DNA from 4 places in the Solibacillus daqui genome. Region 2 is predicted to be linked to each of the others. Evidence: a T-box and tRNA genes for the amino acid it is inferred to sense, from the RefSeq annotation. Region 2 holds a T-box; the other regions hold tRNA genes.
The links. A T-box is a leader RNA that pairs with one kind of tRNA and senses whether it is charged. The one in region 2 lies ahead of thrS (threonine--tRNA ligase), so its partner is inferred to be a tRNA-Thr.

Region 1: it encodes a tRNA-Thr, which carries the amino acid that the T-box ahead of thrS (threonine--tRNA ligase) is inferred to sense. The anticodon was not compared.
Region 3: it encodes a tRNA-Thr, which carries the amino acid that the T-box ahead of thrS (threonine--tRNA ligase) is inferred to sense. The anticodon was not compared.
Region 4: it encodes a tRNA-Thr, which carries the amino acid that the T-box ahead of thrS (threonine--tRNA ligase) is inferred to sense. The anticodon was not compared.

Annotation. Positions count from the first base shown of each region.
Region 1 is NZ_CP114887.1:3,418,784-3,426,009, reverse strand. It holds rRNA gene O7776_RS16870 (23S ribosomal RNA) at 1-1,794, shown strand, start outside; rRNA gene rrf (5S ribosomal RNA) at 1,909-2,024, shown strand; tRNA gene O7776_RS16860 (tRNA-Asn) at 2,039-2,114, shown strand; tRNA gene O7776_RS16855 (tRNA-Ser) at 2,125-2,216, shown strand; tRNA gene O7776_RS16850 (tRNA-Glu) at 2,232-2,306, shown strand; tRNA gene O7776_RS16845 (tRNA-Val) at 2,334-2,409, shown strand; tRNA gene O7776_RS16840 (tRNA-Met) at 2,431-2,505, shown strand; tRNA gene O7776_RS16835 (tRNA-Asp) at 2,509-2,584, shown strand; tRNA gene O7776_RS16830 (tRNA-Phe) at 2,608-2,683, shown strand; tRNA gene O7776_RS16825 (tRNA-Thr) at 2,691-2,766, shown strand; tRNA gene O7776_RS16820 (tRNA-Tyr) at 2,773-2,856, shown strand; tRNA gene O7776_RS16815 (tRNA-Trp) at 2,866-2,939, shown strand; tRNA gene O7776_RS16810 (tRNA-His) at 2,966-3,041, shown strand; tRNA gene O7776_RS16805 (tRNA-His) at 3,080-3,155, shown strand; tRNA gene O7776_RS16800 (tRNA-Gln) at 3,183-3,257, shown strand; tRNA gene O7776_RS16795 (tRNA-Gly) at 3,265-3,339, shown strand; tRNA gene O7776_RS16790 (tRNA-Cys) at 3,347-3,420, shown strand; tRNA gene O7776_RS16785 (tRNA-Leu) at 3,470-3,551, shown strand; gene nagB (glucosamine-6-phosphate deaminase) at 3,847-4,560, shown strand; gene O7776_RS16775 (S66 peptidase family protein) at 4,864-5,775, shown strand; gene O7776_RS16770 (hypothetical protein) at 6,033-6,542, opposite strand; gene O7776_RS16765 (B3/B4 domain-containing protein) at 6,556-7,226, opposite strand, start outside.
Region 2 is NZ_CP114887.1:2,918,762-2,925,987, reverse strand. It holds gene nrdR (transcriptional regulator NrdR) at 1-188, shown strand, start outside; gene O7776_RS14300 (replication initiation and membrane attachment family protein) at 206-1,570, shown strand; gene dnaI (primosomal protein DnaI) at 1,573-2,514, shown strand; T-box leader at 2,587-2,812, shown strand; gene thrS (threonine--tRNA ligase) at 2,860-4,791, shown strand; gene O7776_RS14285 (methyl-accepting chemotaxis protein) at 4,935-6,314, opposite strand; gene O7776_RS14280 (MCP four helix bundle domain-containing protein) at 6,447-6,617, opposite strand; gene infC (translation initiation factor IF-3) at 7,201-7,226, shown strand, end outside.
Region 3 is NZ_CP114887.1:220,383-227,608, forward strand. It holds rRNA gene O7776_RS01070 (23S ribosomal RNA) at 1-2,122, shown strand, start outside; rRNA gene rrf (5S ribosomal RNA) at 2,184-2,299, shown strand; tRNA gene O7776_RS01080 (tRNA-Val) at 2,309-2,384, shown strand; tRNA gene O7776_RS01085 (tRNA-Thr) at 2,395-2,470, shown strand; tRNA gene O7776_RS01090 (tRNA-Lys) at 2,478-2,553, shown strand; tRNA gene O7776_RS01095 (tRNA-Gly) at 2,602-2,676, shown strand; tRNA gene O7776_RS01100 (tRNA-Leu) at 2,681-2,769, shown strand; tRNA gene O7776_RS01105 (tRNA-Arg) at 2,794-2,870, shown strand; tRNA gene O7776_RS01110 (tRNA-Pro) at 2,894-2,970, shown strand; tRNA gene O7776_RS01115 (tRNA-Ala) at 2,978-3,053, shown strand; tRNA gene O7776_RS01120 (tRNA-Ser) at 3,073-3,165, shown strand; tRNA gene O7776_RS01125 (tRNA-Asp) at 3,197-3,272, shown strand; tRNA gene O7776_RS01130 (tRNA-Phe) at 3,282-3,357, shown strand; tRNA gene O7776_RS01135 (tRNA-Ile) at 3,364-3,440, shown strand; tRNA gene O7776_RS01140 (tRNA-Asn) at 3,450-3,525, shown strand; tRNA gene O7776_RS01145 (tRNA-Glu) at 3,528-3,599, shown strand; gene O7776_RS01150 (S-layer homology domain-containing protein) at 3,652-4,725, opposite strand; gene O7776_RS01155 (S-layer homology domain-containing protein) at 4,947-7,226, shown strand, end outside.
Region 4 is NZ_CP114887.1:3,070,051-3,077,276, forward strand. It holds tRNA gene O7776_RS15080 (tRNA-Val) at 1-10, opposite strand, end outside; gene O7776_RS15085 (MBL fold metallo-hydrolase) at 356-1,336, opposite strand; tRNA gene O7776_RS15090 (tRNA-Glu) at 2,331-2,402, opposite strand; tRNA gene O7776_RS15095 (tRNA-Ser) at 2,404-2,494, opposite strand; tRNA gene O7776_RS15100 (tRNA-Asn) at 2,506-2,581, opposite strand; tRNA gene O7776_RS15105 (tRNA-Ile) at 2,592-2,668, opposite strand; tRNA gene O7776_RS15110 (tRNA-Gly) at 2,679-2,752, opposite strand; tRNA gene O7776_RS15115 (tRNA-Phe) at 2,756-2,831, opposite strand; tRNA gene O7776_RS15120 (tRNA-Asp) at 2,840-2,915, opposite strand; tRNA gene O7776_RS15125 (tRNA-Met) at 2,919-2,993, opposite strand; tRNA gene O7776_RS15130 (tRNA-Ser) at 3,024-3,116, opposite strand; tRNA gene O7776_RS15135 (tRNA-Ile) at 3,136-3,212, opposite strand; tRNA gene O7776_RS15140 (tRNA-Met) at 3,219-3,292, opposite strand; tRNA gene O7776_RS15145 (tRNA-Ala) at 3,319-3,394, opposite strand; tRNA gene O7776_RS15150 (tRNA-Pro) at 3,402-3,478, opposite strand; tRNA gene O7776_RS15155 (tRNA-Arg) at 3,484-3,560, opposite strand; tRNA gene O7776_RS15160 (tRNA-Leu) at 3,582-3,670, opposite strand; tRNA gene O7776_RS15165 (tRNA-Gly) at 3,677-3,751, opposite strand; tRNA gene O7776_RS15170 (tRNA-Leu) at 3,795-3,878, opposite strand; tRNA gene O7776_RS15175 (tRNA-Lys) at 3,892-3,967, opposite strand; tRNA gene O7776_RS15180 (tRNA-Thr) at 3,975-4,050, opposite strand; tRNA gene O7776_RS15185 (tRNA-Val) at 4,061-4,136, opposite strand; rRNA gene rrf (5S ribosomal RNA) at 4,146-4,261, opposite strand; rRNA gene O7776_RS15195 (23S ribosomal RNA) at 4,323-7,226, opposite strand, start outside.

The DNA of each region.
Region 1 (7,226 bases), 500 kb from region 2:
GCGTAATAGCTCACTGGTCGAGTGACGCTGCGCCGAAAATGTATCGGGGCTAAACGATTCACCGAAGCTGTGGATGCATACCGTTGGTATGCGTGGTAGGAGAGCGTTCTAAGGGCGTTGAAGTCAGACCGGAAGGACTGGTGGAGCGCTTAGAAGTGAGAATGCCGGTATGAGTAGCGAAACATGGGTGAGAATCCCATGCACCGTATGACTAAGGTTTCCTGAGGAAGGCTCGTCCGCTCAGGGTTAGTCGGGACCTAAGCCGAGGCCGATAGGCGTAGGCGATGGATAACAGGTTGATATTCCTGTACTACCTCCCCACCGTTTGAGAAATGGGGGGACGCAGTAGGGTAGGGTAAGCAGAGCGTTGGTTGTCTCTGTTCAAGCAGTAAGGTGTGTGCGTAGGCAAATCCGCGTACTTTAACATTGAGCTGTGATGACGACTCCGTATGGAGGAAGTTCCTGATCTCACACTGCCAAGAAAAGCCTCTATCGAGGTGGGAGGTACCCGTACCGCAAACCGACACAGGTAGTCGAGGAGAGAATCCTAAGGTGTGCGAGAGAACTCTCGTTAAGGAACTCGGCAAAATGACCCCGTAACTTCGGGAGAAGGGGTGCTCTGGTAGGGTGTATAGCCCGAGAGAGCCGCAGTGAATAGGCCCAGGCGACTGTTTAGCAAAAACACAGGTCTCTGCAAAACCGTAAGGTGACGTATAGGGGCTGACGCCTGCCCGGTGCTGGAAGGTTAAGAGGAGTGGTTAGCGCAAGCGAAGCTGCGAATTGAAGCCCCAGTAAACGGCGGCCGTAACTATAACGGTCCTAAGGTAGCGAAATTCCTTGTCGGGTAAGTTCCGACCCGCACGAAAGGCGTAACGATCTGGGCACTGTCTCAACGAGAGACTCGGTGAAATTATAGTACCTGTGAAGATGCAGGTTACCCGCGACAGGACGGAAAGACCCCGTGGAGCTTTACTGTAGCTTGATATTGAATTTTGGTACAACTTGTACAGGATAGGTAGGAGCCAGAGATCTCGGAGCGCCAGCTTCGAAGGAGGCGTCGGTGGGATACTACCCTGGTTGTATTGAACTTCTAACCCATGCCCCTTAGCGGGGTAGGAGACAGTGTCAGGCGGACAGTTTGACTGGGGCGGTCGCCTCCTAAAAGGTAACGGAGGCGCCCAAAGGTTCCCTCAGAATGGTTGGAAATCATTCGTAGAGTGTAAAGGCATAAGGGAGCTTGACTGCGAGACCTACAAGTCGAGCAGGGTCGAAAGACGGGCTTAGTGATCCGGTGGTTCCGCATGGAAGGGCCATCGCTCAACGGATAAAAGCTACCCCGGGGATAACAGGCTTATCTCCCCCAAGAGTCCACATCGACGGGGAGGTTTGGCACCTCGATGTCGGCTCATCGCATCCTGGGGCTGTAGTCGGTCCCAAGGGTTGGGCTGTTCGCCCATTAAAGCGGTACGCGAGCTGGGTTCAGAACGTCGTGAGACAGTTCGGTCCCTATCCGTCGTGGGCGTAGGAAATTTGAGAGGAGCTGTCCTTAGTACGAGAGGACCGGGATGGACACACCGCTGGTGTACCAGTTGTCTTGCCAAAGGCATCGCTGGGTAGCTATGTGTGGACGGGATAAGTGCTGAAAGCATCTAAGCATGAAGCCCCCCTCAAGATGAGATTTCCCATTACGCAAGTAAGTAAGACCCCTGAAAGACGATCAGGTAGATAGGTTCGAGGTGGAAGTGTGGCGACACATGTAGCTGACGAATACTAATCGGTCGAGGACTTAACCACATGTTTACGAAAATCAATGAAACGTTTATCCAGTTTTGAAAGAATAAAAAAATATAATAATACTTGACGAAATAAGTTAATTAAAGTATAATAATAAATGTCTTTCAAAATTAGTCTAGTGATGATGGCAAAGAGGTCACACCTGTTCCCATACCGAACACAGAAGTTAAGCTCTTTAGCGCCGATGGTAGTTGGGGGTTTCCCCCTGTGAGAGTAGGACGTCGCTAGGCTAACATATAATTATTCCGAAGTAGCTCAGTTGGTAGAGCATCCGGCTGTTAACCGGCAGGTCGCAGGTTCGAGTCCTGCCTTCGGAGCCATCTAAATCTTGGAGAGTTGTCCGAGTGGCCGAAGGAGCACGATTGGAAATCGTGTATGCGGGTAACACTGCATCAAGGGTTCAAATCCCTTACTCTCCGCCAGGCAAACTTTTAAATGGCCCGTTGGTCAAGTGGTTAAGACACCGCCCTTTCACGGCGGTAACACGGGTTCGAATCCCGTACGGGTCACCATTAATTATATTTCATTATATCCAGCATGGAGGATTAGCTCAGCTGGGAGAGCACCTGCCTTACAAGCAGGGGGTCGGCGGTTCGAGCCCGTCATCCTCCACCATTAAAAATAATACAGTATTATCGCGGGGTGGAGCAGTGGTAGCTCGTCGGGCTCATAACCCGAAGGTCACAGGTTCAAGTCCTGTCCCCGCAACCAAAAGGTCCCGTGGTGTAGCGGTTAACATGCCTGCCTGTCACGCAGGAGATCGCCGGTTCGATCCCGGTCGGGACCGCCATTTTTAACAAATAATACATATATGGGTTTGTAGCTCAGTTGGTAGAGCATTAGATTGAAGCTCTAAGTGTCGGCGGTTCGATTCCGTCCAAACCCACCATATTTTTGCCGGTGTAGCTCAGTTGGTAGAGCAACTGACTTGTAATCAGTAGGTCGAGGGTTCGACTCCTTTCGCCGGCACCATTACCTGGAGGGGTAGCGAAGTGGCTAAACGCGGCGGACTGTAAATCCGCTCCTTAGGGTTCGGCGGTTCGAATCCGTCCCCCTCCACCATCTCTTTTTAGGGGCATAGTTTAAAGGTAGAACTACGGTCTCCAAAACCGTCAGTGTGGGTTCGATTCCTACTGCCCCTGCCAATTTACAAAAACAAAATACGATAGTGGCGGTTGTGGCGAAGTGGTTAACGCACCTGATTGTGGTTCAGGCATTCGTGGGTTCGATTCCCATCAGTCGCCCCATTTATTTTTTGTTTTATTATATTCTATTTTTTATTATGGCGGTTGTGGCGAAGTGGTTAACGCACCTGATTGTGGTTCAGGCATTCGTGGGTTCGATTCCCATCAGTCGCCCCATTATTATTAAATTGAAATTTCCTTTATTGGGGTATAGCCAAGCGGTAAGGCAACGGATTTTGATTCCGTCATGCCCTGGTTCGAATCCAGGTTCCCCAGCCATTCGTTTGCGGAAGTAGTTCAGTGGTAGAACACCACCTTGCCAAGGTGGGGGTCGCGAGTTCGAACCTCGTCTTCCGCTCCATAAATATGGCGGCATAGCCAAGTGGTAAGGCACAGGTCTGCAACACCTTTATCACCGGTTCAAATCCGGTTGCCGCCTCCATATTTTTAATGAAATCGGTTAATCCGGTTTTTTTTATATCCATTTTCTTGCCGATATGGCGGAATTGGCAGACGCGCCGGACTCAAAATCCGGTTCCGTGAGGAGTGTCGGTTCGACCCCGACTATCGGTATACTATTAATAAGGTTAACTGTCATAAACCTTATTAAAACAAGGCTTTCAACGATTAGTTGAGGGTCTTTTTTTATGAAAAAAATAATAAAGTTAAAATAGATAATGTGTTTATAAATAAATGTGGTTAATAAACAAAATAATAGGGTTATTAAAAGGAAATTTGTCGATTTATTATATAGCATATAATAAAATTTTTAGATAAAATTAACATGATGATGTTAAGAAATAAGATGGAGATATTAAAAATTACGCTCTAAAGGGAGAAGGTATAGATGATGACTACAGTATCGAATATAAATTGGATTGAAGCTGCAGATTATGATGAATTGAGTAAAATTGCAGCCAAAATTTTTAAAGAAGAGTTACAGAAACACCCTGAAATGGTGCTAGGTTTGGCAACGGGTGGGACGCCAGAAGGATTTTATAAAGAACTTGTTGAGGCATATAAAGCAGGCGAAATTTCATTTGAAAAGGCACAATCATTTAATTTAGATGAATATGTAGGCATTAATGCAGCAAATGAAGCAAGCTATCACTATTATATGGATCAGCAGCTCTTTAACCATGTGGATATGAAGACTGATAATATTCATTTACCAGAAGGTGATACAAATGACTTACAAACTGCTGCAACGCAATATGATGCGAAGATTGAGGCAGTGGGTGGAATTGATATTCAGCTTTTAGGTATTGGTGTTAACGGCCATATAGGATTTAATGAACCAGGTACTTCGTTTGATTTAGGAACAAATGTAGTAGAACTTACAGAGTCAACGCGTGAAGCAAATAAAATATACTTTAATTCGATTGAAGAAGTACCAACTCATGCAATTACAATGGGGATTCAAACGATTTTAAATGCGAAAAAAGTGGTACTCTTAATATCAGGTACATCAAAGCAAGAAGCAATAAATCGTTTACGTAGCGGTGTAATTACAGAGGATTTCCCAGCAAGTGCATTGCATAACCATTCAAATGTAACGGTAATTTATACTGACGTAAAATAGTAAAAGGGGTGCAGTATCCGATGCTGCACCTCTTTTTTTGAAAGTAAATAGTTTATAGAGGTAAAGACATCAACTTACGCTCATATTATGCGTGTCGTTTTTATATTAGAAATAAAAACGCCTGTGATGACCGCAATACCACCAGTTATTTGTGAAAGTAGTAGGTGTTCATCTAAAAATAGTATTGCAAAAATCGATGAAAATACGGGAATAAAATTTAAATAAATGCCGAGTAGCCTGGTAATGCGCTTTACATAAAACGCTATGATACAATAACGACAGTAGCAAAAGGAGGTCAAACAAATGAAAATTCGACCAGCAAGATTACAGCAAGGGGATACAGTAGGGGTAGTTAATTTAAGTAGTCCACTTACACAAGAAACATTAGGAGAAAAGCTAGCATTTTTAGACCAGCTTGGATTACGTTATAAATTAGGAAATACGATTCAAAGCTTTGAGGGCTATTTAGCAGGAACTGATGAAGAGCGTGTCGCTGACTTCCATGCGATGGTACAAGATCCAGAAGTAAAGGCAATTTTTTTAGCTAAGGGTGGCTATGGAATTCCACGTGTGATTGATAAAATTAGTTATCCATTATTAGAGGACAATCCTAAAATTATTTGGGGCTTTTCGGATATTACGGCATTACATACACAAGTAAATGAATTCTCTAATTTAGTAACATTCCATGGACCGATGTTATCCAGTCCACAAGGAGCACTAGATGAGCTATCACAGAAAATGTTCCAACAGTTATTCCAACCGATTGAAATTCAGTATACAGAAAGCATTGCCCCCCTTATGACAGTAATTCCAGGCGTGGTGCGAGGGGAGCTTGTTGGCGGTAATTTAAATCGCTTAGTCGGTACATTAGGTACGAAATTTGAAATCAATGTAAGCAATAAAATTGTCCTGTTTGAAGATATTGGTGAAAAGATTGAGCAAATTGACCATATGATGAATCAATTACGTTTAGCGCGTAAGCTAGAGCAGGCTGCAGGATTTGTAATTGGGGATTTCAATATGCCGGATGACACATCTAGTTATGAGGATGTAATTGAGATGATTACGGGCTATTTAAAGCCTTTTAATAAACCAACAGTTGCAGGCTTTAAAATCGGGCATTGTACGCCAAATGTTGCAATTCCATTGGGTGTGGATGCAATATTAAATGCGGATGAAAAGACACTAAGCATTTTGCCGGGCGTCGAATAAAGATACTACGCGCTTAAAGTGTCTTAGTATAGATCAAATAGCAAAGACCCTCTATTCACCAAAAGTGAGTAGAGGGTCTTTTAATAACGAGCAAAAATCAAGTAATTCGCTGATTGTTGTTAGCTTTGACAATGGTTGGTCATGAGTTAAAGGTAACAAAGTAACAGGTAAGGGTTGATTGGTTTAGACTAAGTTAAATTTGCATTTGCAAATGGGTCGCTCGTTATTACCTAGTTTGGAGTCTCACCGCCCTAGGATTAGTAATAATTTGAATCATCAAATGCAATTGCCACTTGATAATTTTTCGCGTTAATTGCGTTCGATAAACGATGTGCTTGTTTTTCAAGTTCGTTGGAACGGTTTAAATAGTCAAGTGGCTCATAAAGTGCGATACGGTATAGCATTGTTTCTCCGACTGAATGATAATACGATTCTTTATCTTCCATGCCGAGCTTTTTACAAAATGCTGCTTCAGCGCGCAATTGGTTTGCTAATTCAATGGCTTCAACAATCGGCATTTCTTCATCGTTAAAAACGATGGTATTGTCGATGTTTGCACGATAGATGAGTGCATCAAGCTTGCGTGAGTCGTAGCGTAGTTGTTTTAAATCGGTTTCTAGTTTTTCAAGTGTAAGCGCAGGTTGCTTTGGTTCCTCGCCTTTTTCGATTACTACATGTGTTACTTGATGTACCGCGACTGTCAGTTCTTGAATCTTCTTTGTAATGATACTTTTTAATTTTACGGATTCTGCTAAATTAATACTCAAATCTAAACACTCCTTAAAATTGAATTGTAGGGTTGTCCTTTGTTAGTATTGCTATCGTGTAATCGCCGCCATTAATTTGCGTAAACATATTGCCAGCACTTGTTAATAGCTGCTCTGCTTGTTCTACTTGTAGAGATGGCTGTAAATAATAGATTTGTAGTGCGTCCGTTGTGTCTTCTGTAACAGCGGTGCGTTTTGAGTCAACAAATGGGCTACCGAATGCACCGAGCGCATCTTGTGAATATAAAATATTTGCAAGTGCGTTAAAGCGACCGTTTAAGCCTTCGTAACCTGTGTTTTCATCACCAAGCGAGATTTCGATATCACCTTCAATAGTGCTTGTATCATAAATACCTATCGGAAGCTCGTATTGTAGCGAGAAGAAATTATTTAAGTCGACTGCCGAGTGAAACGGTGTTAGATAATTTTGCTTTGAGATTCTACGCATCAGACTTTCGGCAGAATGACGGTAACGATTAGGGTCAGCACCGAATGTTTTCCAAAGTTGGCGCCATTCTTTAATACCTGCACGTTCTGTTACCGGTGACTCCTGCAATTCAAAAAATAAATTTTCTTGGTAAAGTTGTGTACGGCCTTTAATCATTTGAGGAGATTCTGCCACGGTAATTTTGCTATAATGGATAAGGCCGATTTTTAATTGCTCGGCTTTGGAAAAGATTGTTT
Region 2 (7,226 bases):
AGCTTCGTCATTTAGGTAATGCTGAAGTCCGCTCTGAAGATGTGGGGGAAATGGTAATGGACCGACTATCAAAAGTCGATGAAGTTGCCTACGTGCGCTTTGCATCCGTTTACCGTCAATTCAAAGACATTACGGTATTTATCGATGAACTAAAAGAAATTATGACCCGTCAATCGAATTCGAAATAATAAAGGGAGGGACGAAAATGGTTCACTTCAAAGAATTACAGCCTACGGATCATTTTGAAATTACGCTCCCTCACGCACTTTCAACAAATGAACGTCAATTATTAACATTATTTTATCAGCCGTTAATTGGCCCCCCACCTATTAGTTTGTATTTAACGTTGTGGGCAGAAGCAGAAAGCCATAGTGTGCAGGTGATGAACCATTATTATTTAATGCAAGTGTTATCACTACCACTAAAGCAAGTATTTGAAGCGCGTGTAGCGCTAGAAGCAATCGGCCTCCTTCGTACATGGCGTAAAGACGTCGCGGATGGTCGCCATTTTCTCTATGAATTAGTGCGCCCACTTGATGCGGCAAGTTTTTTTAAAGATCCGCTTTTATCGATGTTTTTATTTAGTAAGATCGGAGAAGGGGCTTATCGTAAACTGCGTCAACGCTTTTTAACAATGCCAAATAAGGCTCAATTTGAAGAGGTGACGCGCACATTTACTGATGTGTATCGCCCAATCAATCAAAGCTTACCTATGGACGATTTAGAGATAAATCAAGCGACAACTGGGGATTATCCTTTTTACTATGAGCAATTTGATTTTAAATTATTACAGGCTGGCCTATCGGAGCAATTAATTCCAAGTGCAGCATTAACGCTTGAGGCACGAGATACAATTGCTAAACTTGCATTTTTATACAATTTATCACCGCTTCATATGCAAAAAGTGGTCATCACCGCATTAGATGAGCACAATAAGTTAACGACAGAACGTTTAAAACGAGCAGCAGCAGATTTTTATAAACTGACAGTGTCAACAGATGCGCCAGTGTTAACGAAAGCTTTTGAAAAACAAATAGAAGTAGCTGTTGATGAAAATTTATCAAAAGAGCAAGAACTACTGCAATATTTAGAAACAACGGCACCGGTTCAAGTTTTACGTGATATCAACAACGGCAAAGAACCGATCCCCTCTTCGATACAGCTTGCTGAAGATTTAGTCGTGAAATATGGAATGTCCGTTGGTGTAGTAAACGTTTTATTAGAATACGTTATGCTATCAACAGACATGAAGTTACCTAAGGCTTACGTTGAAAAAATTGCGGACCACTGGAATCGAAAACAGTTAAAAACGGCGAAAGAAGCGATGGAATTGGCACGACAAGAGCGTGATAAGTATTCGCAGTGGAAACAAGAAAGTGCGCAACCAAAACAAACGCAAACGAAAAAGCCAACCTATAATAATCGAAAAAGTGGCCGTGACGAGCAAGTACCAGATTGGTTTTATAAGCGTAATGAGGAACCACTTCAAGATAAGCAACCAGACGGAGCAATCGATTTTGAAAAAGAGCGCTTAAAAATATTACAAAAGCTTGATAGGGCAGGTGAATAGCAATCGAACCAATTAATAATCAATTAAACGAAATTAAAAAGCGTATGCCCTCATTTGAAGAACGTTTTGAAGCAATTCGTCGTGAAACGATCGAACACCCAAAAGTTCAAGAATTTTTACGCGAACATGAGCAGCAAGTAACGAAGGAAATGGTTGAAATTAGCTTACCGAAGCTATTAGAGTATACCGGGCAATCCCTAACATGCTGCGGCTGTGGTAATACGAATCAATGTACTAATTTACTAAAAGGTTATATTCCGAAGTTGTTCATTACGCGCAATGTTATTGATATTACGTATGTCTCATGCGAGCAAAAGCAACGTGAAGATGAGCGCCGTGACGTAGCGAATATGATTTCGAGTATGCATATGCCAAAAGATGTGTTAAAGGCGACATTAAAAGATTTAGCGATCGACAATCATTCGCGTTTAACGATTGCTGATCAAGCAGCAGAGTTTGTCGCAACATATAAACGTACAGGAGAGCTACCGAAAAAAGGCTTTTACTTATATGGTAAATTTGGTGTTGGTAAATCCTTTGTTCTCGGTGCAATTGCCAATGAGCTTGCAACATTAAAAGTGAAAACTGTTGTTGTATTCGTACCAGAATTTTTACGTGAAATGAAAAATGCCATTGGCGATAATTCATTAAATGAGAAAATCGATTATGTTAAAAAAGCACCCGTACTTATGTTAGATGATATTGGCGCAGAAACGATGTCAGCATGGACACGTGATGAAATCCTAGGAACGATTATGCATTACCGAATGAGTGAAGAGCTACCAACATTCATTACATCTAATTTTGATTATAGCGGGTTAGAGCATCATTTGGCACAATCGCAGCGCGGTGATATTGAGGTCGTAAAAGCAGCACGTTTAATGGAGCGCATTAAAGCAGTCACAATTCCAGTGCAAATGGATGGTACAAACCGAAGAATTTAAATTGTTAAATATTTTCTTCTTCGTAGTTGCATTTCATTAAAAACGAGCGTATACTTTTAACGTAATTAAACAATAAATGCATTGATAAGGACAATAAGTTTAACGAACTAGCTTTTAGAGAGGGAAGTCATTGGCTGCAAACTTCCTAGCAAAGTGTTTTACTTTACTACCTTGGAGCAGTGATGGGGCAAATCCGTCAACGTTTCTCAGTACGTTAACTGACCGAGAGCTTCTTATTCGTAATATACGAAGAAGGAAGAAGGGTGGCACCACGAGCATATACAGCATCGTCCCTTTACGAGGGATGGTGCTTTTTATTTTGCCAAAAATAAGGAGGACAACATTATGTCAGAAATGATTAAATTAACTTTCCCAGATGGCGCAGTAAAGGAATTTGCAAAAGGCACATCTACTTTAGACGTTGCAGGTTCAATTAGCCCTGGTCTAAAAAAATCTACATTAGCAGGTAAAATTAATGGCGCGTTAGTCGATGCAAAAACAGGGATCGAACAAGATGGTGCGATTGAAATTATTACGAACAAATCACCAGAGGCATTAGAAATTTTACGTCACTCGACAGCTCACTTGACTGCACAAGCAGTGAAACGTTTATTCCCGGATGTAAAATTAGGTATTGGACCAGTTATCGATTCAGGTTTCTATTATGACATCGATTCACCAACACCAATTACAGCAGAAGACCTACCAGCAATCGAAAAAGAAATGAAAAAAATTATTTCGGAAAACATCGAAATTGATCGCAAAAATGTTTCTCGTGATGACGCGCAAAAAATCTACGAAGAAGTAGGAGACGAGTACAAATTAGAATTACTTGAAGCAATTCCAGCGGATGAGCAAGTATCAATTTACTACCAAGGTGACTTCTTTGACCTTTGCCGTGGGGTACACGTACCATCTACAGGGAAATTAAAAGAGTTCAAATTATTATCACTTGCTGGTGCTTACTGGCGAGGTAACTCAGACAACAAAATGTTACAACGTATTTACGGTACTGCGTTCTTCACGAAGGAAGAGTTAAAACATCATTTACAAATGCTTGAAGAAGCAAAAGAGCGTGACCACCGTAAAATCGGTAAAGAATTAGACCTTTTCATGACGTCTCAAACTGTAGGTCAAGGTTTACCATTATGGTTACCAAACGGTGCAACAATCCGTCGTACAATTGAGCGTTACATCGTAGACAAAGAATTATCTTTAGGCTACAAGCATGTTTACACTCCAGTACTTGGTTCGAAAAGATTATACGAAACATCAGGTCACTGGGAGCACTATCAAGATGGCATGTTCCCTCCAATGGAGATGGACAACGAAACTTTAGTTTTACGTCCGATGAACTGCCCTCACCACATGATGGTATTCAAAAACGGTTTACACTCGTACCGTCACTTACCAATTCGTATTGCAGAACTTGGTACAATGCACCGTTATGAAATGTCAGGTGCGGTATCAGGCTTACAGCGTGTACGCGGGATGACATTAAACGATGCGCATATTTTCGTACGTCCAGACCAAATTAAAGCGGAATTCAAAAAAGTAGTGGAGTTAATCTTAGAAGTTTACAAAGACTTCGATTTAAAAGACTTCTCATTCCGTCTTTCTTACCGCGACCCGAACAATAAAGAGAAATATTTCGATGACGACCAAATGTGGGAAACTGCACAGGCGATGTTAAAAGAAGCGATGGACGAATTAGGCTATGACTATTTCATCGCAGAAGACGAAGCAGCATTCTACGGTCCAAAATTAGACGTTCAAGTAAAAACTGCAATTGGTAAAGAAGAAACACTATCGACTGCACAGCTTGACTTCTTATTACCACAGCGTTTCGATCTTTCATACATCGGGGAAGATGGTCAACCACAACGCCCAGTCGTTATTCACCGTGGTGTTGTATCGACAATGGAACGTTTCGTAGCATTCTTAATCGAAGAATACAAAGGTGCATTCCCAACATGGCTAGCACCAGTTCAAGCAACAATCATTCCGGTTTCTAATGCTGTACACTATGACTATGCTCGCGAAGTACAAGAAAAATTACAAGCTGCTGGTGTACGTGTCGAAATGGATGACCGTGAAGAAAAATTAGGCTACAAAATCCGTGAATCTCAAATGAAGAAGATCCCTTACATGTTAGTATTAGGGGATAAAGAAGTGGAAGAAGGGGCAGTTAACATTCGTCGTTACGGCTCAAAAGATTCTGAAACAGTATCATTTGAAGAATTCTTAGCAAACATTAAAGCTGAAATTACAAAATAATTTATCTCACCCCCTTTTCTCAATGCTGACATTGAAAAAAAGGGGGGTGTTTTTGTAATTTGGAAGTATAATCCTTCCGAAATAAAGAAATCTTACCAAGTTGTTTCATACAACATGGTAAGATTTTTCGTTAATATCAATAGTTAAAATTTAAATTCTCCAACAGCTTGTTGTAAATCTTCTGCGCGTACACTTAAATCGTTTGCAACACTATTAATTTCTTGCATGGCTGAAATTTGTTCATTAATCGAATCTCTCGCTTTTGCAGTATCATCTGTGACGATTTGTGATTGGGCAGCCAACTCCTGCACTGAAGCGGTAACTTCTTCTGCTGCGGCTGAAATTTGTTCTGTTACTGCAGATACATCTTCAATTTGCGAGCGCATATAATCTACTGCCGCCAATATTTTATTGAAGGATGTACCTGTATTGTCAATGATGTCAACGCCTTGTTCAACGGAAGTTAAGCTTTCTTGAATGGCTTGCTCTACATTTTTTGTATCTAGTTGAATTTCGTTTGTTAATGCGACAATTTCATTTGCGGACTTGTTGGAAGCCTCTGCTAATTTGCGGACTTCATCAGCAACAACTGCAAAGCCTTTACCATGCTCACCTGCACGTGCGGCTTCAATGGCTGCATTCAGTGCTAATAAATCCGTTTGATCTGTAATGCTTGTAATGACGCGTGATATATTTTCAATTTCGACTGTTTGTTGCGCTAATTTATGGATTAAATCTGTTGTTAATTTCGTTGATTGATAAATCGTTTGCATTTGGTGTTTTGCTGTTTTAACATTTGATTCACCTTCATCTGCCATGTCAGAAGTTTCGTTAGCTGATGTATTTAATAGCTGCGCGGATTCTGCAATACGTTGGATAGCTGAAGAAGTTTCTTCCATTGCCGTTGCACATTCTTTTGCGGCAAATGCACTATTCTGTGTAGATTCTACAGAGTTAGAAGCAGCATGGGCAATATTTTCAGAGAGTAATGTAATCTCTTGTGTTGAAGCATTTAACTCTTCAGCTGAAGCACTTAAATGCTCAGCATTTCTACCTAAGGATTCAAGTAGTCCCTTGATTGTATTTTTCATCGTGTTAACTGAACCCGTTAATTGACCAATTTCATCTTTTGATTTTATTTGAATGTCTTCTTGACTCAAGTCACCTGAAGCAATTGTATGCACGGAAGCTTGTAATTTTTGTAATGGTGTAGCGATTCGTCGGTTTAAGCTAAGTGCAAGTAGTATACCTAATAGGAGTGAGCTAAAGAATACAATCGCGGCGATAATTATTGCTTCGTTCTTTTTATTTTCGGATTGTTTTTTTGCATTATCAAATAATTGTTTAAATTGATTGTTTAACTCTTCACCTGAATTAATGGCTGCATCACGAGCTGGGATCACGGTTTTTAAATAGTACGCCACGGCATCGACTCCACCTGTGGCATCATTAATTCGTAATGCTTCATTAATTTCTTTTTCATAAAGTTCAATTTTTTCATTAGTGTAAATAAATTGCTGCATGGTTGCATCGGTTTCTAAGCCTTCTTTGAAAAGGTCTAGTGTTTCATCTAATTTAGACTGAGCTACTTCAAGTTGCTCCTTAGCAGTGTCATCGCCTAAAATATAAGATTGTAGCTGTGTACTTTCTATCGTTTAGCTATTTCGTATATCACTTACTGCGTTTAACTTGGGCAATCCGTTGTTTATTGTGTCACTGTACTGTTTGTCAATGCCAATCATTTGATAAAATGAGATTGTGCTTGCTGTGAGGTTCGTAATAACCATTAGTGCAAATCCAGCTAATAATTTGTGTTTAATAGACATACCTATCAACTCCATTTAATATTATAGCCTTACACTTTCATTGTAGTACAGGGAGCTATAGGAAATAAAAGGTAGTTTCTGTGGACAATTCAATTGAAATCTAATGAACTAGTATTGATAGTAGTACAGTAAGAATCTAAAGAACTATTAATAAATGTTCTAGTTGAAAAAGTTTTAAACATGGTGAACGTTTGAAGCAAGTTTAAATATTTTAAAATGTTGCGTGGAATAGAAAGGCTATTTTTGTTCAAAATAAAAAAAGAAAAACGTTGACGTTAAATAAGAGGCATGATAAGATTATCTAGGTTATGAATACAAAGTTAGCAAGTAGAGGCTGCCCGCTTCTCACCTGAATGATGCATTTTGTTATCTACAGGTATAGACACGTTGAATTGTTTTACGCGTTTATGCGTATGCACATATAGCGGGCGGACATCTCGAATGTCCGTCTTTTTTGTTTGTAAAGGCAAAAAAGGCTATATGGACATAACGCGGAGAGGTGTACCGTTCGACCGGGTTATACTTTACACCAACTCATGTATTCGCGACAAACACTTGGAGGTGGATTATTATTAGCAAAGACATGTATGTAAACGAAGGCATTCGCGC
Region 3 (7,226 bases), 1.4 Mb from region 2:
ATGAGGTGTGGGTAGCGGAGAAATTCCAATCGAACTTGGAGATAGCTGGTTCTCTCCGAAATAGCTTTAGGGCTAGCCTCGTGATTGAGAATACCGGAGGTAGAGCACTGTTTGGACTAGGGGGCATCTCGCTTTACCGAATTCAGACAAACTCCGAATGCCGGATATTTATACACGGGAGTCAGACTGCGAGTGATAAGATCCGTAGTCAAAAGGGAAACAGCCCAGACCACCAGCTAAGGTCCCAAAGTAATCGTTAAGTGGAAAAGGATGTGGCGTTGCTTAGACAACCAGGATGTTGGCTTAGAAGCAGCCATCATTTAAAGAGTGCGTAATAGCTCACTGGTCGAGTGACGCTGCGCCGAAAATGTATCGGGGCTAAACGATTCACCGAAGCTGTGGATGCATACCATTGGTATGCGTGGTAGGAGAGCGTTCTAAGGGCGTTGAAGTCAGACCGGAAGGACTGGTGGAGCGCTTAGAAGTGAGAATGCCGGTATGAGTAGCGAAACATGGGTGAGAATCCCATGCACCGTATGACTAAGGTTTCCTGAGGAAGGCTCGTCCGCTCAGGGTTAGTCGGGACCTAAGCCGAGGCCGATAGGCGTAGGCGATGGATAACAGGTTGATATTCCTGTACTACCTCCCCACCGTTTGAGAAATGGGGGGACGCAGTAGGGTAGGGTAAGCAGAGCGTTGGTTGTCTCTGTTCAAGCAGTAAGGTGTGTGCGTAGGCAAATCCGCGTACTTTAACATTGAGCTGTGATGACGACTCCGTATGGAGGAAGTTCCTGATCTCACACTGCCAAGAAAAGCCTCTATCGAGGTGGGAGGTACCCGTACCGCAAACCGACACAGGTAGTCGAGGAGAGAATCCTAAGGTGTGCGAGAGAACTCTCGTTAAGGAACTCGGCAAAATGACCCCGTAACTTCGGGAGAAGGGGTGCTCTGGTAGGGTGTATAGCCCGAGAGAGCCGCAGTGAATAGGCCCAGGCGACTGTTTAGCAAAAACACAGGTCTCTGCAAAACCGTAAGGTGACGTATAGGGGCTGACGCCTGCCCGGTGCTGGAAGGTTAAGAGGAGTGGTTAGCGCAAGCGAAGCTGCGAATTGAAGCCCCAGTAAACGGCGGCCGTAACTATAACGGTCCTAAGGTAGCGAAATTCCTTGTCGGGTAAGTTCCGACCCGCACGAAAGGCGTAACGATCTGGGCACTGTCTCAACGAGAGACTCGGTGAAATTATAGTACCTGTGAAGATGCAGGTTACCCGCGACAGGACGGAAAGACCCCGTGGAGCTTTACTGTAGCTTGATATTGAATTTTGGTACAACTTGTACAGGATAGGTAGGAGCCAGAGATCTCGGAGCGCCAGCTTCGAAGGAGGCGTCGGTGGGATACTACCCTGGTTGTATTGAACTTCTAACCCATGCCCCTTAGCGGGGTAGGAGACAGTGTCAGGCGGACAGTTTGACTGGGGCGGTCGCCTCCTAAAAGGTAACGGAGGCGCCCAAAGGTTCCCTCAGAATGGTTGGAAATCATTCGTAGAGTGTAAAGGCATAAGGGAGCTTGACTGCGAGACCTACAAGTCGAGCAGGGTCGAAAGACGGGCTTAGTGATCCGGTGGTTCCGCATGGAAGGGCCATCGCTCAACGGATAAAAGCTACCCCGGGGATAACAGGCTTATCTCCCCCAAGAGTCCACATCGACGGGGAGGTTTGGCACCTCGATGTCGGCTCATCGCATCCTGGGGCTGTAGTCGGTCCCAAGGGTTGGGCTGTTCGCCCATTAAAGCGGTACGCGAGCTGGGTTCAGAACGTCGTGAGACAGTTCGGTCCCTATCCGTCGTGGGCGTAGGAAATTTGAGAGGAGCTGTCCTTAGTACGAGAGGACCGGGATGGACACACCGCTGGTGTACCAGTTGTCTTGCCAAAGGCATCGCTGGGTAGCTATGTGTGGACGGGATAAGTGCTGAAAGCATCTAAGCATGAAGCCCCCTCAAGATGAGATTTCCCATTACGCAAGTAAGTAAGACCCCTGAAAGACGATCAGGTAGATAGGTTCGAGGTGGAAGTGTGGCGACACATGTAGCTGACGAATACTAATCGGTCGAGGACTTAACCACATGTTTACGAAAATCAATGAACCGTTTATCCAGTTTTGAAAGAATAATTCTTTCAAATTAATCTAGTGATGATGGCAAAGAGGTCACACCTGTTCCCATACCGAACACAGAAGTTAAGCTCTTTAGCGCCGATGGTAGTTGGGGGTTTCCCCCTGTGAGAGTAGGACGTCGCTAGGTTATTACCCAGGAGGATTAGCTCAGCTGGGAGAGCACCTGCCTTACAAGCAGGGGGTCGGCGGTTCGAGCCCGTCATCCTCCACCATTTCTAAAATGCCGGTGTAGCTCAGTTGGTAGAGCAACTGACTTGTAATCAGTAGGTCGAGGGTTCGACTCCTTTCGCCGGCACCATTTTAGAGAGCCATTAGCTCAGTCGGTAGAGCATCTGACTTTTAATCAGAGGGTCGAAGGTTCGAGTCCTTCATGGCTCACCAGTTTTTATAATTTTACATACTGTCAGAATAAAAAATTCTAAGCATTTTGCGGAAGTAGTTCAGTGGTAGAACACCACCTTGCCAAGGTGGGGGTCGCGAGTTCGAACCTCGTCTTCCGCTCCAAAATGCCGGGGTGGCGGAACTGGCAGACGCACAGGACTTAAAATCCTGCGGTGAGTGATCACCGTGCCGGTTCGATTCCGGCCCTCGGCACCATTTTTTAAAACAAAGAAATTTTTAGCGCCCGTAGCTCAATTGGATAGAGCGTTTGACTACGGATCAAAAGGTTATGGGTTCGACTCCTGTCGGGCGCGCCATATATATTTTTAAAATGACAGATCGGAATGTAGCTCAGCTTGGTAGAGCACTTGGTTTGGGACCAAGGGGTCGTAGGTTCGAATCCTGTCATTCCGACCATTACAATGGGGCCTTAGCTCAGCTGGGAGAGCGCCTGCCTTGCACGCAGGAGGTCAGCGGTTCGATCCCGCTAGGCTCCACCATATATTTCATTTTCCCTTTGGAGGTATACCCAAGTCTGGCTGAAGGGATCGGTCTTGAAAACCGACAGGCGGGTAACACCGCGCGGGGGTTCGAATCCCTCTACCTCCTCCATTTTAATTTTATAAGTTTTAAACAATATGTTGGTCCCGTGGTGTAGCGGTTAACATGCCTGCCTGTCACGCAGGAGATCGCCGGTTCGATCCCGGTCGGGACCGCCATTTTTTTGTGGGTTTGTAGCTCAGTTGGTAGAGCATTAGATTGAAGCTCTAAGTGTCGGCGGTTCGATTCCGTCCAAACCCACCATATTATGGGCCTATAGCTCAGCTGGTTAGAGCGCACGCCTGATAAGCGTGAGGTCGATGGTTCGAGTCCATTTAGGCCCACCATAGTATGTTTCCGAAGTAGCTCAGTTGGTAGAGCATCCGGCTGTTAACCGGCAGGTCGCAGGTTCGAGTCCTGCCTTCGGAGCCATTGGCCCGTTGGTCAAGTGGTTAAGACACCGCCCTTTCACGGCGGTAACACGGGTTCGAATCCCGTACGGGTCATACACTTGAAAAAAAGCACATCGCTAAATGCGATGTGCTTTTTTATATTCATTTAGTTCGTTTCAAGCGTTAATGTACCATTGTAGTTTGTTCCTTTGTCGCGACCGGCTTCGCAATAATATTCAGTTGTCTTAATAACGTTAGTACCGATTTTTTCAAATTCAATGACACAACGCGTGCCTTCAGATGTTTTGTTTAGGCGCGCTTTTTTATCTGAAACAATTGTTGCTACGCCTTCAACTGTACCTGAGTTCCAACCATCGTATGTGTAATAAGTGACGTTGAAACTGGATTTTGAACTGTTGGTAATCGATAAAATACGTCCACGTGAATCGAGATCGTCATTTCCATATGTGTAAAAATACGTGTACTCACCGTTCCATGTTTTGTTTGGTTTGTTGTTTGCTTCTGTAGACCAATTGGAGCCTTTTCTTAGTGATTTGTCGAGTATGTTACGTGCTAAATTTGCGCGCTTATTGAGTGTGTAGTGCTCTGTATTTTCAAAGCTTTGTTCGGCTTTAGGTGAAATATAGAAAAAGCTTTTTGATTGTAGCTTGTAAAAGAAAACAACAAGCTGTGCGCGAGTTAAATGATTCGACGCACCGAAATAGCGTTGGAGATTAGTGTTTTCATACTTCGGATTTTGTCCAGAAGTAATGTAATAATCTAATAAAAATTGAATGGACGAATTGAGCGTCGTGTCACCGTTGAGCATATATGCAAGGGCTTGAGCAACAGTCCCACGAGTAACGGCTGAGCTACGGATTTGATTATCGAAGTAACCATTTAACGGAACTTGGTAAGCAGCAAGCGTATTATAAATGGCATCCGAGGCAATTTGTTTTTTTGAAAATTTCATGAGCTCCTCTTCAACAGGCTCTAAATCGAAATAACTGACGAATATTTGGGCAAACTGCTGCTCGGTGACGGCCTGATTTGGGCGGAATGTGCCGTCAGGATAGCCGTGAATTATATCAAATTCATATGCCCATTGAATGGCTTCAGAAGCGTAATGGCTCGTCGGTATATCTTTAAATAATTGTTTAGCCTCGGCGTTATTGGCTGGAAGTGCCAAGCTACCGAGGGAAATGATTGCACAAAAAATCGCAATGAAATAACATTTCACAAATGTTCCTCCTTCATGCTTGGTTTTATTTTACAGTAACATGTATCGTTTCTTCCTGCAAATAGAGATATATTAGCGCTTTGTACTAGACATTTTTTACGAAATGGCATCTATTTGCTTAGTTCGTTACCTATTTTTGTTCTAAATTATGGGATGTCTGCCGATATAAAAAGTAATGTGATTTTGTATATATTTAGAAGTGAGAAGGAGATGTGTCATACATGAACCATTCAAAAAAAATCTTAGCTGCGTTGGTTGCAGTGCCGGCCAGTGTCTTAGTGGCAGATGGGGCTTTAGCGGCTGAAGAGACGGTTAGTTTTGAGATAAATAATGCATTAACTAATGGAAATGCAATAACAGTAGAATCAGTAACAACTATTCCAGATTTAGAAAATACGATTTCAACAAATTTAACGGCATTAAAAACTTCTTTTATTTATGAATTAAATGGAAAGACGAAGGAGCAAGCCAAGGAAGAAGTAGATAAGGTTTTTCAACAATTAAAAAATAACATAGATAATGATACAGCGTTAAAGGCTTATGGGTACTTAAAAAAAGCAACGGTTCATATTACTCAAACAGGACAAGATGCAGCTGTTAAATCTACTATCTCATTTACTGCGGAATATTTTGCTGATCAGACAACGTTAAGTATATTAAATAACAGTCCTGCTTTGTTACAACAAACAGGTATTTCAGCCCAAACGAGTACGATAGGAAAAATTAAAGCTGCACACGATTTTTTAATCAAAAATAATAGTTATAATGCTACTAGTCATGGTTTGGCAGGTTTTAACTCAAAAGGGGCTTTATCATCGCATGCATATGCAATGTGGACTTACTTATTGTTAAATAAGGCGGGTATTAATGTGCAGTATGTATACGGACTTGCAGATGGAAAGTACCATTCTTGGAATATCGTAAAATTAGATGATGGCAAATGGTATCACTTGGATGTGGCAAAAGATGAAGTGGCTTCTAATGGTACGAATATTTCATATAAAAACTTCTTAACAAATAATAGTCAAACGGTTATTTTAGGGGCCCCTTCAGTAACTTCATTTGATTCTAAAGATATCTTTAAAACGATTACAAATTCAGTTCAAGTAAATGATGCAATCTATTATGTTGATGAGGAGAAGGCAGGGGAGTTATTCCATGTGGCTTTAACTAATTTAACTCCAACTTCTCTAAAGGCACATACAAATATCGGAAATTTAGTATTAGATTCAACAAATAAAGTCGTTTATTTTATTAATAATAGCTCGGGGAAGGCACTATATCAAATTGCGCCTAGCACACCAACTACGGCTACAAAAGTAGTGAATGAATCCTTAAGCAACATTCGCTATGACAGTACATTAAATAAATTAACTTTAACCAATCAAAATAAACAATCTTTTGAATATACGTTAACATCTGTAACAGATGCTGCAAAATTCGATCAGCTAGCACTAGACAAAATAAGAGAAGCTGTTAATGCGTTAACATCTCCAGTAACAGAGGCGCAAAAGGCAAAATTAGTTGAGCTGTATTATATGCTAACAGAACATCAAAAAACAAAACTTCAAACGTCGATGCCTGCCTACTATGCTGAAGTAAGTAATGCAATTAGCTCTTTAGATAGTGCAGTACAAACGGTTATAACAGCTATTGACGCGCTGGGAGATTCAAGTCAGTGGACTTCACTAGAAATTGAAAGTGTTTTAGCATTATACAATGCATTAGGAACGAAAAAATCGAGCGTTTCAAATAGCGCAATATTAGAAAATGCCAAAAATCAATTAAACATCTTTAAAGACTTAGATGCAAATTTAGGGACATTTATTGATACTTTCCCTACAGACAAAGAAAAAACAGCAACATACTATACAGAGCTAGCAAAGATTCAAGTAAAATTAGATAGTTTGGAAAGCGCATTAAAAGCAGAACTTTCTTTTATAACAATCTCTAAATTAGAAAGCATGATTTTTGAAAAACAACAGTCTATTGAAACAGTGAAAAAGCTAACAGACCAACTAGATTCGATCATCACAACGAGTAAAGATTATATTGCTGATGTTGATGTGCTTGAAGCAAAATACCTTCTGATTAAAGGAAACAACAAATTAAACGCATTGCTAACAACTACTGAACGACAAAGTATCGAAAATCATATCAATGAAGTTGTGAAAATGAGAGTAGTTATTAAAGAATTTAAGGATAATAACTACATAGCAACAATTAGCGCAATTTCTAATGAAACACCATATGACCCAGATAAATTAACGCAAGCATATATTAATAAAATAAAAGCAATTGATGCGCTCATAAAAGCAGGTATTCATGATTCACAATGGCAAGAGATTCTGAAAGGACAAACAACATTAACTAAAGCAGATGCGTTAAACAAAGTGGCAGGCTTCTTATTACGTGTGGAAAATGCTCAAGGTAGTTTAGATGCTGTAGCGTTAAAGGTAACAGAAGAAATTGAAAAATTTAATGCTTCTCTATTAACAACA
Region 4 (7,226 bases), 150 kb from region 2:
CTAATCCTCCTGGGTAATATTGTTACATTTCGTAAGTGACCTTTCTCTTAAGGACAAGATTTATAATATCAGTATTCATAAGAAAATGCAATGATTTTTTGAAAACTTTTTTAAAAAATATATTTTTTTCAAAAATCCCCATCAAATGACCTTGTTAACCAATGAAAACGATTTCTTAGTATATCGAAATTCTAATATGATTATCCATTTTTTTCAACAGTTGTTTTTCATTTTTATAAAAAAATTTATGCTCTTCGTTATTTAATTATATGTAAAAATTCGAAAAATACTGTTGGCTCAACTAGTAGATATAGATTCTTACCATAAGAATCTATATTTTTACATTAACCCAAATTCAAACACAACGAAATGTTATTTGCCCGTTTCGTTGTACTCTTTCCACAATCCCTAAAATTTCAGCATAATTAACATAGCCAATTACTTCCGAAAAAATAAGCGTAGGCATCGTATGCATTAAATTACCATAAAGAGCATTCGCCAGTTTTAAGACTGACTCATTGCCTTGTTCAATCTGTTTTGCAATTCGCTGCACTTTGTAATCAATCTTCGCGATATTTAATTGGGCTACCTCAGAAAAATTAGTAAATATCTTTTCATGACCAGCAAATACCGTTGAAATTAATAATTTCTGACATTGCTCAATTGATTGACGATGCTGTAATACTGTTGGAAGCAATAATTTCCTTGAATCAAAGTCAATTAATGCATTTGTCGACCCCTTTTCGATAATTAAATCTCCCGTAAACAACCAGCCTGATTCTTCATCATATAAAGTTATTGAGTCCAATGAATGCCCTGGCGTTTCCAAAACTTTTAATTCTCCAACATAATCATTTGCTTGAATTGGCTCAATCACAGACTTTATACGCAATCCACCAGCATCATTTAGTGTTTGCTTCATTTTCTCTATACGGGACGCCATAACATGTGTACAACCATAGTGTTCATATAGCTCTTCAAAAAATTGAATTTTAGTCTGCTGATAAGTTGTTGTCAATGCTAGCCTCTCTAATGCAAGTGGATGTGCGAATACCGGAATTTGCTTTTTTCCAATAATTTTATTGACCATACCAATATGATCAATATGGTGGTGAGTCAAAATGATTTGATCAATATCCATTATGTTTAAATCATATGCAGCAAGCTGTTCATCAAAAAACACTTCATATTCGGCTGAATCAATTCCTGCATCAATTAATGTTAGCTTATTTTGGTGTTCAAATAGGTAACAGTTAATATTATTCATTTGTCCGTATTTAACTGGATAAATAATTGGATATACTTTTTTAGTATTATATTCAAAAACTGCACTCACCTTTATGCCTCCTCTATTTCATCAAATTAAATCTATTATAATTTCTCGAATACTATTTGATTATTGAACAAAAATATATCATTTCAAAATATCTTTGAAGGGATACTTTTATGGCCGCGTTTACATCAATAATTCAGCCATTTGTATCAACTCAACTCTTACATAAATTCTGACCAAATTTTACACCTGTTGCTTATATTAAATATAACGGGCTGGAAGCCATATTATTTAACTACCCAAACTACAATGAAAATTACTATATTACAGTAGCTAAAACGGATCAATTTAACGCCAGGCATGCTGTTCTTATCCATGAACTATCTCATAGCTATTGGCTTACTTTCGGTGTAGCACGTTTTCCTTACGAATTATTGGACTTAAATTACTCTATATGTGAGAAAATCATTTTACTGCGTAATGAAGAACAAAAAGCACTATAAAAAGCACTCCAATATGGCTAACTCGCTACTACATATGATTTCATTGGTTTTAGAAAAGCCAGAATTTCTTTATTTCCTCAAGAAAAAAGTTATGAAGCAGCCTGAAAAACAATAGCAGATCCTACATACTATATCGAAAATAAGGCATTCAAGGACATTACAGCAAGTCAAAGGTGAATGGTATATTAAAAAAAGCTTATATGCTTAAACTGACGCTCTGGAAAGCTATATACATAATTCAAAAAATAATGTTATAAAGTAACCTGACTTTGAGCAATTTAACCAATCAATTGGTTAACAAATTATTTTTGCCGGTACTTTAACAGACGTAGCCCTTAATCCAATGAATATTATAAATCAATTCATCATTACTTTAACAAAATAATAAATGGTACCACGTCTTAAATAATTACACAGCTTATAAGAAAGACTTTTAAGTAAATAACTCGACTAGAGCATTTCAATATGGAGAAACTAATAATCAATTAATATTGATTACAAAAAAACGCTAAGCAAGGAAAATATGCTTAGCGTTTTCTTGTTTTACTTATGTATGACCCGTACGGGATTCGAACCCGTGTTACCGCCGTGAAAGGGCGGTGTCTTAACCACTTGACCAACGGGCCGTGGCGGAGAATGAGGGATTTGAACCCTCGCGCCGGTTACCCGACCTACACCCTTAGCAGGGGCGCCTCTTCAGCCTCTTGAGTAATTCCCCTTAAATAAATATGGCTCCGAAGGCAGGACTCGAACCTGCGACCTGCCGGTTAACAGCCGGATGCTCTACCAACTGAGCTACTTCGGAACGTTTTATATGGTGGGCCTAAATGGACTCGAACCATCGACCTCACGCTTATCAGGCGTGCGCTCTAACCAGCTGAGCTATAGGCCCTCTTAAAAACTGGAGCGGGTGATCGGAATCGAACCGACAACATCAGCTTGGAAGGCTGAGGTTTTACCACTAAACTACACCCGCATATGGTGGGTTTGGACGGAATCGAACCGCCGACACTTAGAGCTTCAATCTAATGCTCTACCAACTGAGCTACAAACCCATAAAAAATGGCGGTCCCGACCGGGATCGAACCGGCGATCTCCTGCGTGACAGGCAGGCATGTTAACCGCTACACCACGGGACCATTTGGTTGCGGGGACAGGACTTGAACCTGTGACCTTCGGGTTATGAGCCCGACGAGCTACCACTGCTCCACCCCGCGATAATAAAAAACTCAATTATTCAATTAAAATGGAGGAGGTAGAGGGATTCGAACCCCCGCGCGGTGTTACCCGCCTGTCGGTTTTCAAGACCGATCCCTTCAGCCAGACTTGGGTATACCTCCGAGTTAAATATGTGATTACTGGTGGACCTTACAGGACTCGAACCTGTGACCGGACGGTTATGAGCCGTCTGCTCTAACCAACTGAGCTAAAGGTCCTTAAGATGGCTACCGAGGGAGTCGAACCCACGACCTTTCGGGTATGAACCGAATGCTCTAGCCAGCTGAGCTAGGTAGCCAGGATCTTTATTTTGGTTGTCTTTTATGGTGGAGCCTAGCGGGATCGAACCGCTGACCTCCTGCGTGCAAGGCAGGCGCTCTCCCAGCTGAGCTAAGGCCCCATTATAATGGTCGGAATGACAGGATTCGAACCTACGACCCCTTGGTCCCAAACCAAGTGCTCTACCAAGCTGAGCTACATTCCGTAATCTGGCGCGCCCGACAGGAGTCGAACCCATAACCTTTTGATCCGTAGTCAAACGCTCTATCCAATTGAGCTACGGGCGCGCTATACATATTAAAATAAAATGGTGCCGAGGGCCGGAATCGAACCGGCACGGTGATCACTCACCGCAGGATTTTAAGTCCTGTGCGTCTGCCAGTTCCGCCACCCCGGCATTTTTTGGAGCGGAAGACGAGGTTCGAACTCGCGACCCCCACCTTGGCAAGGTGGTGTTCTACCACTGAACTACTTCCGCAAAATGCTTAAGATATTTTTTATCTGACAGTTATGAAATTAAATGGTGCGGGTGAAGGAGTCGAACCCCCACGCCTTGCGGCGCTAGATCCTAAGTCTAGTGCGTCTGCCAATTCCGCCACACCCGCTAAAGCAAATTACTGGTGAGCCATGAAGGACTCGAACCTTCGACCCTCTGATTAAAAGTCAGATGCTCTACCGACTGAGCTAATGGCTCTCTAAAATGGTGCCGGCGAAAGGAGTCGAACCCTCGACCTACTGATTACAAGTCAGTTGCTCTACCAACTGAGCTACACCGGCATTTTAGAAATGGTGGAGGATGACGGGCTCGAACCGCCGACCCCCTGCTTGTAAGGCAGGTGCTCTCCCAGCTGAGCTAATCCTCCTGGGTAATAACCTAGCGACGTCCTACTCTCACAGGGGGAAACCCCCAACTACCATCGGCGCTAAAGAGCTTAACTTCTGTGTTCGGTATGGGAACAGGTGTGACCTCTTTGCCATCATCACTAGATTAATTTGAAAGAATTATTCTTTCAAAACTGGATAAACGGTTCATTGATTTTCGTAAACATGTGGTTAAGTCCTCGACCGATTAGTATTCGTCAGCTACATGTGTCGCCACACTTCCACCTCGAACCTATCTACCTGATCGTCTTTCAGGGGTCTTACTTACTTGAGTAATGGGAAATCTCATCTTGAGGGGGCTTCATGCTTAGATGCTTTCAGCACTTATCCCGTCCACACATAGCTACCCAGCGATGCCTTTGGCAAGACAACTGGTACACCAGCGGTGTGTCCATCCCGGTCCTCTCGTACTAAGGACAGCTCCTCTCAAATTTCCTACGCCCACGACGGATAGGGACCGAACTGTCTCACGACGTTCTGAACCCAGCTCGCGTACCGCTTTAATGGGCGAACAGCCCAACCCTTGGGACCGACTACAGCCCCAGGATGCGATGAGCCGACATCGAGGTGCCAAACCTCCCCGTCGATGTGGACTCTTGGGGGAGATAAGCCTGTTATCCCCGGGGTAGCTTTTATCCGTTGAGCGATGGCCCTTCCATGCGGAACCACCGGATCACTAAGCCCGTCTTTCGACCCTGCTCGACTTGTAGGTCTCGCAGTCAAGCTCCCTTATGCCTTTACACTCTACGAATGATTTCCAACCATTCTGAGGGAACCTTTGGGCGCCTCCGTTACCTTTTAGGAGGCGACCGCCCCAGTCAAACTGTCCGCCTGACACTGTCTCCTACCCCGCTAAGGGGCATGGGTTAGAAGTTCAATACAACCAGGGTAGTATCCCACCGACGCCTCCTTCGAAGCTGGCGCTCCGAGATCTCTGGCTCCTACCTATCCTGTACAAGTTGTACCAAAATTCAATATCAAGCTACAGTAAAGCTCCACGGGGTCTTTCCGTCCTGTCGCGGGTAACCTGCATCTTCACAGGTACTATAATTTCACCGAGTCTCTCGTTGAGACAGTGCCCAGATCGTTACGCCTTTCGTGCGGGTCGGAACTTACCCGACAAGGAATTTCGCTACCTTAGGACCGTTATAGTTACGGCCGCCGTTTACTGGGGCTTCAATTCGCAGCTTCGCTTGCGCTAACCACTCCTCTTAACCTTCCAGCACCGGGCAGGCGTCAGCCCCTATACGTCACCTTACGGTTTTGCAGAGACCTGTGTTTTTGCTAAACAGTCGCCTGGGCCTATTCACTGCGGCTCTCTCGGGCTATACACCCTACCAGAGCACCCCTTCTCCCGAAGTTACGGGGTCATTTTGCCGAGTTCCTTAACGAGAGTTCTCTCGCACACCTTAGGATTCTCTCCTCGACTACCTGTGTCGGTTTGCGGTACGGGTACCTCCCACCTCGATAGAGGCTTTTCTTGGCAGTGTGAGATCAGGAACTTCCTCCATACGGAGTCGTCATCACAGCTCAATGTTAAAGTACGCGGATTTGCCTACGCACACACCTTACTGCTTGAACAGAGACAACCAACGCTCTGCTTACCCTACCCTACTGCGTCCCCCCATTTCTCAAACGGTGGGGAGGTAGTACAGGAATATCAACCTGTTATCCATCGCCTACGCCTATCGGCCTCGGCTTAGGTCCCGACTAACCCTGAGCGGACGAGCCTTCCTCAGGAAACCTTAGTCATACGGTGCATGGGATTCTCACCCATGTTTCGCTACTCATACCGGCATTCTCACTTCTAAGCGCTCCACCAGTCCTTCCGGTCTGACTTCAACGCCCTTAGAACGCTCTCCTACCACGCATACCAATGGTATGCATCCACAGCTTCGGTGAATCGTTTAGCCCCGATACATTTTCGGCGCAGCGTCACTCGACCAGTGAGCTATTACGCACTCTTTAAATGATGGCTGCTTCTAAGCCAACATCCTGGTTGTCTAAGCAACGCCACATCCTTTTCCACTTAACGATTACTTTGGGACCTTAGCTGGTGGTCTGGGCTGTTTCCCTTTTGACTACGGATCTTATCACTCGCAGTCTGACTCCCGTGTATAAATATCCGGCATTCGGAGTTTGTCTGAATTCGGTAAAGCGAGATGCCCCCTAGTCCAAACAGTGCTCTACCTCCGGTATTCTCAATCACGAGGCTAGCCCTAAAGCTATTTCGGAGAGAACCAGCTATCTCCAAGTTCGATTGGAATTTCTCCGCTACCCACACCTCATCCCCGCACTTTTCAACGTGCGTGGGTTCGGACCTCCAGTAAGTGTTACCTCACCTTCATCCTGGACATGGGTAGATCACCTGGTTTCGGGTCTACGACCACGTACTAATTCGCCCTATTCAGACTCGCTTTCGCTGCGGCTCCGTCTTCTCAACTTAACCTCGCACGTAATCGTAACTCGCCGGTTCATTCTACAAAAGGCACGCTATCACCCATTAACGGGCTCTAACTACTTGTAGGCACACGGTTTCAGGTTCTATTTCACTCCCCTTCCGGGGTGCTTTTCACCTTTCCCTCACGGTACTGGTTCACTATCGGTCACTAGGTAGTATTTAGCCTTGGGAGATGGTCCTCCCGGATTCCGACGGAATTTCACGTGTTCCGCCGTACTCAGGATCCACTCTGGAGAGAATGATTTTTTGGCTACAGGGCTTTTACCTTCTCTTGCGGACCTTTCCAAGTCGCTTCGCCTAAATCATTCTTTTGTAACTCCGTATAGAGTGTCCTACAACCCCAAAGAGCAAGCTCTTTGGTTTGGGCTCTTCCCGTTTCGCTCGCCGCTACTCAGGGAATCGAATTTTCTTTCTGTTCCTGCAGGTACTTAGATGTTTCAGTTCCCTGCGTCTGTCCTCATCACGCTATGTATTCACGTGTAGATACTATCCGATTAAAGATAGTGGGTTCCCCCATTCGGAAATCCCCGGATCAAAGCTTACTTACAGCTCCCCGAGGCATATCGGTGTTAGTGCCGTCCTTCATCGACTCCTAGTGCCAAGGCATCCA